One region of the Syntrophothermus lipocalidus DSM 12680 genome, then DNA from elsewhere that is predicted to be linked to it. Evidence: riboswitches for the same ligand, from Rfam matches in the RefSeq annotation. Region 1 holds a riboswitch; the other holds the start of a gene.
The links. Region 1 has a riboswitch for cobalamin ahead of SLIP_RS01585 (S-layer homology domain-containing protein). Riboswitches for the same ligand answer to the same signal wherever they lie in the genome.
Positions count from the first base shown of each region.

Region 2: it holds a riboswitch for cobalamin, as region 1 does, so the genes downstream of both, SLIP_RS07250 (DUF2284 domain-containing protein) here and SLIP_RS01585 (S-layer homology domain-containing protein) in region 1, are expected to answer to the same signal.

Region 1 covers NC_014220.1:332,668-337,092, reverse strand. Annotated here, with positions in the region: gene SLIP_RS01585 (S-layer homology domain-containing protein) at 1-2,344, opposite strand, end outside; cobalamin riboswitch at 2,550-2,786, opposite strand; gene SLIP_RS01580 (ABC transporter permease) at 2,989-4,032, opposite strand; gene SLIP_RS01575 (ATP-binding cassette domain-containing protein) at 3,963-4,425, opposite strand, start outside.
Region 2 covers NC_014220.1:1,516,627-1,521,051, forward strand. Annotated here, with positions in the region: gene SLIP_RS07240 (FecCD family ABC transporter permease) at 1-748, opposite strand, end outside; gene SLIP_RS07245 (ABC transporter substrate-binding protein) at 763-1,710, opposite strand; gene SLIP_RS07250 (DUF2284 domain-containing protein) at 1,778-2,347, opposite strand; cobalamin riboswitch at 2,558-2,851, opposite strand; gene SLIP_RS07255 (C-GCAxxG-C-C family protein) at 2,871-3,389, opposite strand; gene cobO (cob(I)yrinic acid a,c-diamide adenosyltransferase) at 3,428-3,967, opposite strand.

The DNA of each region.
Region 1 (4,425 bases):
TCACCGGGCGAGCCGGTTCGAAGCCCTTGCCGGTTCCGCGGACAACACCCTTGGCCGCCAGGTACTCTATAGCTTCTTTGGCCCAAGCGAACTTCTCACCGACATCGGGGAAGGAAATGGTCTTCTCCGGTTGTTTTGTCACGACCACCTGGTTCGTCGGCGGCAACTCGACCACCGCAAACTTGGTGAAATGGTCGGTTTTGAATATGGCCAGCCCCTTCTTGGCATCTATCAGTCCGGGAATGGGCACCCATTGTTTATCCTTCTCGTCGTACCAAGCCGGGGTCAGGAGTTCGAGCTTTAGACCCTCATCTATCGGAAGCTTAATAATAACGGTTACGGGCGAAGCGAACTTGGTACCACTGGGCTCAAGCTCGTAAAGGGATGAAGCGATTTTGCCCGGGACCTGCACGTCAACTTGGGACGAATTCAATTCCTTGAGCGATATTTCTACCGTCTCGTTCAAGGCCTTGGCGGGTATGAGCAACGACACCTCCTGTTTGGTATCTGCCAGCACGGCTTCTTCCGTTCCCACCTTCACGGTTACGGATACCCGGTTTTCCGCCAACTCCTTTTTCAAAGCTTCGACCTCGGATTTTGACATGATGTGATCTTGGTTGAGGATCTTGATCCCGGTCAACACCTGCCCGAGTTCGTTCTGGTATTGGCTGACGGCTTCCTTTACCGCTTGCACAATCTCCGGGCTTATCGCTGTTGTCTGAGCCTCTTGCAGGTATTTACCGCTGACGAGATCTTCCCACTTGGGACCGCCGGACATGGCGTTGGTGCTGTACCAAAAGATGATCTTGTCATTTTGGCGTACTGAGCAGTCGCCGGGTAAAACACTCGGCATGCTGCCGTTCACGCTGTAGCACCAGCCGTTCATTCCCTCGTTTCGTTCGCCTTCTATAGCAACCACCAGCCCGGGCCACTGGCTCGAAAACTCCCAGCTCAAACCCGTTTTGTCCAAAGCCCCCATCGCTGTCAGCCCGAATCTATCGTTTGGAGAAAGTTCCACTGATCCTGGGCCGTACAGAAGGTTTCCACCCTTTCCCACCACAGCTATGTTCACCGTTACTGTCTGGTATCCCGAGGTCGTGCCTGACCCAGAATTCGCGGCAGCTACTGTTACCGTTGCCGTTCCGGTCAGACTCCCGTAACTCGCCCTCACCAGGGTGGTACCTGGAGCAAGGGCACTAAGCACGCCTCCAGTATCTATACTGGCGACACTGTCATCACTTACTTCCCATACTGCTTGCGTTGTCACATCGGTCTCGGTTCCGTCTAGGCGGAGGAGTTTCGCAGTGAGATCCTGCTGGTCTCCTACCCTAACACTTGCTTGTGCAGGCCTGATAAATACACCAACGGGCTGATCGTTGCTCAGGGTTGCGCCCAGCATCAGGCAGGCATCCAGAACCCAGGTGTTATCCATTATGTTCTTGCTGCTGCCGAAAGTACCATCTTCGTTCTGTACTCCGGTCAGTAAGTAGTCTACCGGACTGTTTTCCGCGCTGCTCTTCCAAGTTTGGGGATCTATTTCCAAAAGTTTCAAAGTATATATGACTTCAGCCGTGTCTATCGCGGGGTCCTCCCAACCAGCGTCATCTTGAAAACTGCCATTCTCTTTCTGTAGTGCTTTCAGCCATTCGAGGCCCGCCTCTATGGCCTGTGTCACAGCATCTGTCTGGTCCCCTGACGCATAGTGCTTTAGATAATCCAAAGCTCGGATTGCCTGGCAGGTCGCCACAGTATCGTTCCAGGAACTGGTCCAAGCCCCGGTGCTCGTATCCCTTTGGCTCAAAATATACTCAATCGCCGCATTTTTGTCGTAAACCTGGCCTATTACCCCTGCCCTTCCCAAAAGCTCAAAAGCCGCGAGATCACCGAAAGCATTGTTGTCAAAAGACCCGTTCCCCGTGCACGTCTGACGATCGTTTAGTATCTGGAGCAGTTGGTTGGCTTTCTCATTATCCCCGAAAGCCTGCGCTGCCAGCAGATGCTGGGCCAGGAGTTTAGATGAATAAGTACCGCTAAGATTGGACAGTATCTGGTATGTTTTCGCCAGAACCTTATCCTTAAAACTCTGGCTCTCATAAACCCAGCTGCTCAAATCGACTCCGGCCTTATCAAGCACATATGCATCGTAAGCGCCAAAACTCGTCCAACCGTCATCTACTGGAGTCCCAGTTTGAAGCAAGACATAATTATTCTGCACCGCCCTGGCAGCAAGGTCATTAAGACTCGCCTGGGCTTCTGCGGTTCCTGGCAGAATAACCGTTGTTAACAGTACGGCCAGCAAGCAGACCAGCGTTACCAGGCGCTTCCGTCCACCGTTCTTATGCATGAATTCTAACCCTCCCTCAACCATTTCTTTACTACAATGGCATCAACGCCCATCTCTGAAAATCAATCATCGAGCGTTGATCCGTAGCTACCCTACCAAACCAAACACCAATTAAAAAACCCCACTTCCACTGAAAGAAGTGAGGTTAAAACTCACAAGGCCTGATATGCACTCATAGCGCACTCCCCCTCTCACGCGGAAGGTTGACGACGCACCGCCTCGGGCAGGTTTCCTGACTCGCGGATCCTCGCTCCATTCCCGCCTTCCCATCCGGCACGCACCCGGTTCCGTCACAACCGGCTACATGTTCGGACAGTGGCTTACTGGGAATGTCGCTCCCCGCTCACAGTGGCGCGACCGTCCAGGATTCTCACCTGGTTCCCTTTTAACCTCGCTTCGTCTTGCTAGCCGAAACGAAGATACCCGATGCCTTTGTATTTTGTATTTAGTTGCCTCCAACTCCTTACTCTTACTACGATTTAATGTAGCACTTTTAAAGTGCCATATCAAGTATCCCAAACCATTTTTGTTATTTAATTCCATGCCGCGTTAAAGCGAACCGTTAAGACCGTTCTTGAGGGCTCCTCCGACTACTGGGAAACCGAGCCCTTCTTTCTCTTTGGCCCCCGACCCGCGAACCACCACTATTTCTTACGCTCAGACACGATAACCGCCGCTATGATAATTATACCTATTAGAAGCTGCTGGTAATAAGGCTGGACGCTCACGATGGTTAGGCCGTTCGCCAGCACCCCTAGCAAAAGGCAAGCAATAACGGTCCCCGGTATACTGCTCGCCCCCCCTTTCATGCTGGTACCGCCGAGCACGGTGGCTGCAATCGCTTGAAGTTCATACCCGAGGCCGACTGTAGGGTCAGCAGTGTTAAGACGGGATGCTAAAACCAAACCCACTAGCGCCGCTGCTGTTCCGCAGATGGCATAGAGTCCGGTTTTGTACCAGCCCACCGGAACCCCAGTTCGGAGCAGGGCTTCTTCGTTTTCTCCCATAGCGGAAGCGTACAGCCCTAATTTCGTTCGGGTGGCTGCTACCCATCCCAGCAAAGCTACTGCCAAAGCAAGCCAAACCGGAACGGTGAGTCCCATAATGTTTCCCTTCCCTAAACAAGCAAAACCGGATCCGAACCCGTATATAGGGATCCCCTGGGTCAAAATGAGAGCCAATCCCCGCGCAATCGACCCGCAACCCAGGGTAACTATAAAAGGGTTAATATCGAGCAGGGAGATCAAACTCCCGTTCAGCAGTCCTACTAGGGAACCTAAACCCAGAGCGCAAGTTACCGCTGCCGCTACCGTTGCCCCGGCTTTAAGGCAGAGCCCGGCGACAATCCCGCTCAGAGCCACTACCCCACCTACCGAAAGATCAATGCCCCCGCTCGCTATCACGATAGTCATAGCCACTGACATCACGATAAGCACGGCTGTTTGCTCGAGTATATTCTTGGCGTTATCCCACTGCCAAAAATGCGGGGAAACTAACGAGAGGACAGCAGCCAGAACCGCCAAGGCCGTCACCAAGAGCACCTGGTTGAAGTACTTTCCCGTACCCACAGAGATATTTGCCTTGGCCCGCTGCCACAACACTGCCACACTACTGGTTTCTACGCCGTTTCCGTTCCCGTTATCAGTTTCACGACCGTCTCTGGGTCGGTGTGCTTGACGCTGGTACAACTAACAACCCTCCCGTGCCTGAATACGCAGATGCTGTCCGCGATAGAAAAGACTTGGTGAAGGTTATGGCTTATGATAATTACCGAATACCCCTGGTCCCGCAACCTCCTAATCAAATCCAGCACAAGACAGGTCTCCTTATAGCCCAAAGCTGCCGTCGGCTCGTCGAGAACGAAGAGCCTGCCCCCCATGTTAACGGCTCTGGCCATGGCCACCGCCTGCCGCTGGCCTCCGGACAAAAGCCCGACTAGCATGTCCACTGCTGGTAGGTTTATTCCCATTTCTTCCAAAACCTTTCGCGCTCGGCTGTACATCCTTTTCCTGTCTAGAAATATGCCCCTAGTTAACTCCCTGCCGAGAAATACGTTAGTAGCTACATCGCCGCAGTTTACT
Region 2 (4,425 bases), 1.2 Mb from region 1:
GTATTCTCTTCGAAGTCTCAACTTCAACCCCCAGGTGTTCGGCTGCTTCTTCTCCAAGGAGCATAACATTGAGATCACGAGCACAGTATATGGCCAAGCCCACACCAACCACGAGGTACGGCAGCGACCACATTACGTAATCCCACGACCTCCCCGAAAGCCCTCCCATAAGCCAGTAGACCACAGCATGCAGGCGGTCATCACTGAAGTACATCAGTAGCGAGACTAGCGAAGAGAGAAACGCGCTGACCGCTATCCCCGCCAGTAGCAGGTTCTGCACCGGAATAACATTACCCACCCGCGCCAGGTTGTAAACCACGATTACAGTCACCAGGGCTCCCAAAAACGCGGCTAACGGTACAGAACCTAGCCCCATCCAGGTCCAACTGACAGCCAAAACCATAGACGCCGTAGCTCCTAAAGCAGCTCCAGAAGAAGCCCCTATGACATAAGGATCGGCCATGGGATTTCGAAACAACCCCTGAAAAATGGTTCCCGCTACTGCGAGGCAAACCCCCACTACCATAGCCAGCACCAGCCGAGGAAGACGAATAAACCAAATGATCTCCCGAAAAGTAGGAGGCACGTCTGAGAATCCCTCTTGCGTTCCGGGAAGCTGAGAAAACAATATCTTGATAGTTGTTTTAAGAGGAATTTGTACCGCTCCGGTTCCAAGAAAAACCAAGGAAACTAAAAACAAAGCCAGAATCAATATCGGTATCGCGAATCTTTTTCCGAAGTCAGGCAATTCACTGCCTCCTGTTATTTGAATAGCTCTGGATGAATACACCGGGCAAACTCGTCAATTGCTTGGACCAACCGGGGCCCAGGACGGTTCACGATGTCCGCATTCACCGTGTAGATATGCCCCTGGCGAACTGCGTTTATCTGCCGCCATCCGCCGGGTCTGTCGTAAAGGTTAGCAGCCTGAAGATCTCCATGTCCGTATGAATGGATGATTACATCCGGGTTTTTCGCTATGACCATCTCCTCACTGTATTGGGGCCATGCCGTAGCCGCGTCATCTGCTATATTGAGGCCTCCACACAAGCTGATTAAATCGTTAATGACCGTCTTGGGTCCAGCAGTAACTAGCGGATTGTACCACACTTCATAGTAGACACGGGGGCGGTCTTTTGTTTGCTGCACCTTTGCCTTCACCTCGTCCATCTTGCTGCGTATAGACTGCGCTACCTGGCGAGCTTCGGTCGCACATCCCGTAGCCTTTCCCACCATTTCTATTGATTCCAGGGTTCCCTCGATGCTCTTAGGGCTGACAACAATAACCGGGATAGAAAGCTTTTGAAGCTCGTCTGCGATCTTAGCGTGCAGGTCCCCCGCTACTACTAAGTCCGGTTTGAGGCTAACTATCTTTTCGATACTGGGATCCGAAAACCCTCCTACTTTCTCTTTGTCTTGCGCCTCCGGGGGGTAATTACAAAATGTCGTAACCCCAACAATGCGTTTGTCTAATCCCAAGGCAAACAATATCTCGGTGTTGCTCGGTGATAAAGAGATTATTCTCTGTGGTTCCGCTTCGATCTTAACTTGGCGACCCAGGTCGTCGGTAACTGTTACCGGAAACCCCTTATCCGGCGTTGGCTGTTTCGTCTGCGAACCCCCTTGTCCCGAACAGCCGGATAAAAATGCCGAAAAAGCCAGCCATATGAGCACAACTACTAGCTTAGTGAAAAGCTCCGTTTTTCTCATCCTCTTCCCTCCAGTAGCTGTATGAGTATACTAGACTCTGAACATGTTGTTTATGCTAACGTCTGTTTTAATCGATAAGAAGAAGCCCATTCCAAACAACTTCATCTGAGACCGGAAATCGTAAAGACAACCCGGCTTTTTCTGCTGTTGCCACGACATCTATACCCATAGCCTCCATTGACGGCCGGGCTTCGAAAGGATGCCTGCAAGGCTTGCCGGAAGCAATACCAACACACTCGTCGCACAGATGGCACGCGCCACCGATAAGTCCCGCAGCAAAACGGAACCCTAACCTAAACGCTTCTTTTTCTCCCAGGTTAATCATAAAATGCAGTTTTCGGGCTCCTCCGAACACGTCGGCGTAATGTCTTTCCCTCTCGGGAACAAAAAACTGGCGATACTGTACCAGCAAAGCAATGTTATATAACCTGAGAGCCTCTTGGAACTCGTTAACCATGGGCAGGTTAGGAGGACACATCAGTCCTCGGTTATAGCTGTCACACACAGGGACCAGGCATTTAAGCCGTACTCGGGGATCAACAACTATTTCGCGGGCTGGAATGCGCGCTACGTGGCCCCCATGGTCCTGTAGAACCCGTTCAATCGAAGAAAGTTTTGTCTCCTTTTCGTCATACATATTGACAATTCTCCTTCTCTGCACGACATCTTGCCCTTTATGAAATTCCAGATATTTCTCCTTCCCTGAAGGTCACCATCTCCCTCAGTATTTTGGTATTGGCTTGAAGTGGTTGGTGATCTCACAGGGCAAAAGCAAAGTTCCCAGTCGATTAGCCATCGACTGAGAACTTTACCATCATCTCGGTTCCTACCCCTTTTCCGCGAAGGTGGTAAAGAATTAGAACAGGCAGGTCTCCTGGCTCCCGGATCCTCGCTTTGCCTGCGCCTTCCCATCCGGCACTCAAGTCGATTCAGGAACCGGGTGGTAACTGCGGTTTCTACATATACCTACCACTTGGAACGAGTTCCGATACGACCTGAGTGCCGGAAAGTGGCTCCTGCGAGGTTGCAGGCGTTGCTCCCCGGCTACAGTGGCGCGACCGCGCCGGCTTACGAACCTATGCGGCTGGTTCACCGGCTTCCCTATTATCCCCATACGGGCACCTGTCCGATAGTATTCTATTTTTGGATACCCAACATTTCTACTCCTTACCGGCTACGTTTGGCCCGAAGGGCTGAATATACCCTTCCTCCTTACCCTTGATGATGTATTCCATAGCCATCCCTGCTGCTTCGATGACCATCTTCATGCACTGGCGGAAACGTTCCTTGTCCTGCCACTCTGGGTAATTTTCATTCAGCTTAGCACAATCGAGGTATTGAAACTTGGCTTTAAACTCGTGGGGAAGACCGTTGAAGAAACGGTATAGTCCCGGGTTTCCGTAGAGCCGGTCCACCCTCTCCTGGAACTCGCCTTCCAACGGGTTCTTGCGGCCGTGGACAGCTCCAACTGCCATGACTGCACCGATAAGAGCCCCGCAGTTGTTGCCTGAAAGCCCCATTCCGCCTCCGAAACCGGTAGCCATAGCCACTACCTCAGGTGGAAAATCGGTAACTCCTGTGTCCAGAATAGCCTTCAGTACTGATTCGGCGCAGTTCAGACCCTCGCGGAAATTCTGCCGCGCGTTGTCCTTAGCCTTTTGAACCAGATCCTCGCTCATTATATTCGCCTCCCCAAAAAATAACCGGATACATAAAATCAGAACTCAATCCCGGCCCTGGCTTTGATCCCTTTAGCATAAGCATGTTTAATCTCTTTTACTTCGCTTACAGTATCGGCCAGCTCGATGATCTCAGCTGGAGCTCTTCTTCCAGTTAAAACCAAGTCTAACTGAGGCGGTTTATTCTTCACCAGTTCTACTACCTCTTCCACCGGAATCAGTCCAAAATCCATGCAGATGTTGATCTCATCCAGTATCACCATGTCGTACTCCCCAGAAAACATAGCCTGCCGGGCCATTTCTAACCCTTCCCGGGCCTCTTCGATGTCGGCCGGAGTTGCCTTACCTTTGATAACGAACTTCTCCAAGCCACACTGGCGAACCGTCAGGTTAGGCAGGTATTTTTCCGCACATATATGTTCGCCGTAGGTCCTCCCCTTCATAAACTGAAGGAAGAATACCTTAAACCCGTGACCCATAGCCCTCACAGCTTGCCCAAGAGCCGAAGTGGTCTTACCTTTCCCGTCCCCGGTTATGACCAGTACTAAACCCTTTTTTTCCTCCTTGCCTTCAGTCACCTGCGTCCCCTCCTATGAATGCACTACCGCCACGACCATAACATTCGCTCACCGTGCCGGTCCAAACTATGAGTTAACCCGAGCAGTTTCCATCTCTGTACATAACGGTGTTTCGTCGGCACTTATATATCAATAGCAGGTATCGGTCGTTAATCAAGAATCAAACTGGAAAGACTACCGGAACTGAAAAGTTCGGGGCAGCTAATGTTAGTTACAATAGCCAGCACAAACCAGCACAGTGGGAATGCAAAACGATGCGGATCGCGAGATGTGGCCTCACCCCCTCAGCCAACAAAAAGCGCATAAACATAACATGTCTTTCTCTAAGAGAATTCTATTTCTGTTCTTTAATTTTTTATAATCAAATTATAGATTAGTTTGTATTGCCTTGCAATGGTTCCACACCCGGACCTAAGTTGTATTCATGACGAGCGGGACCTTACGCCGCAACCGGTATC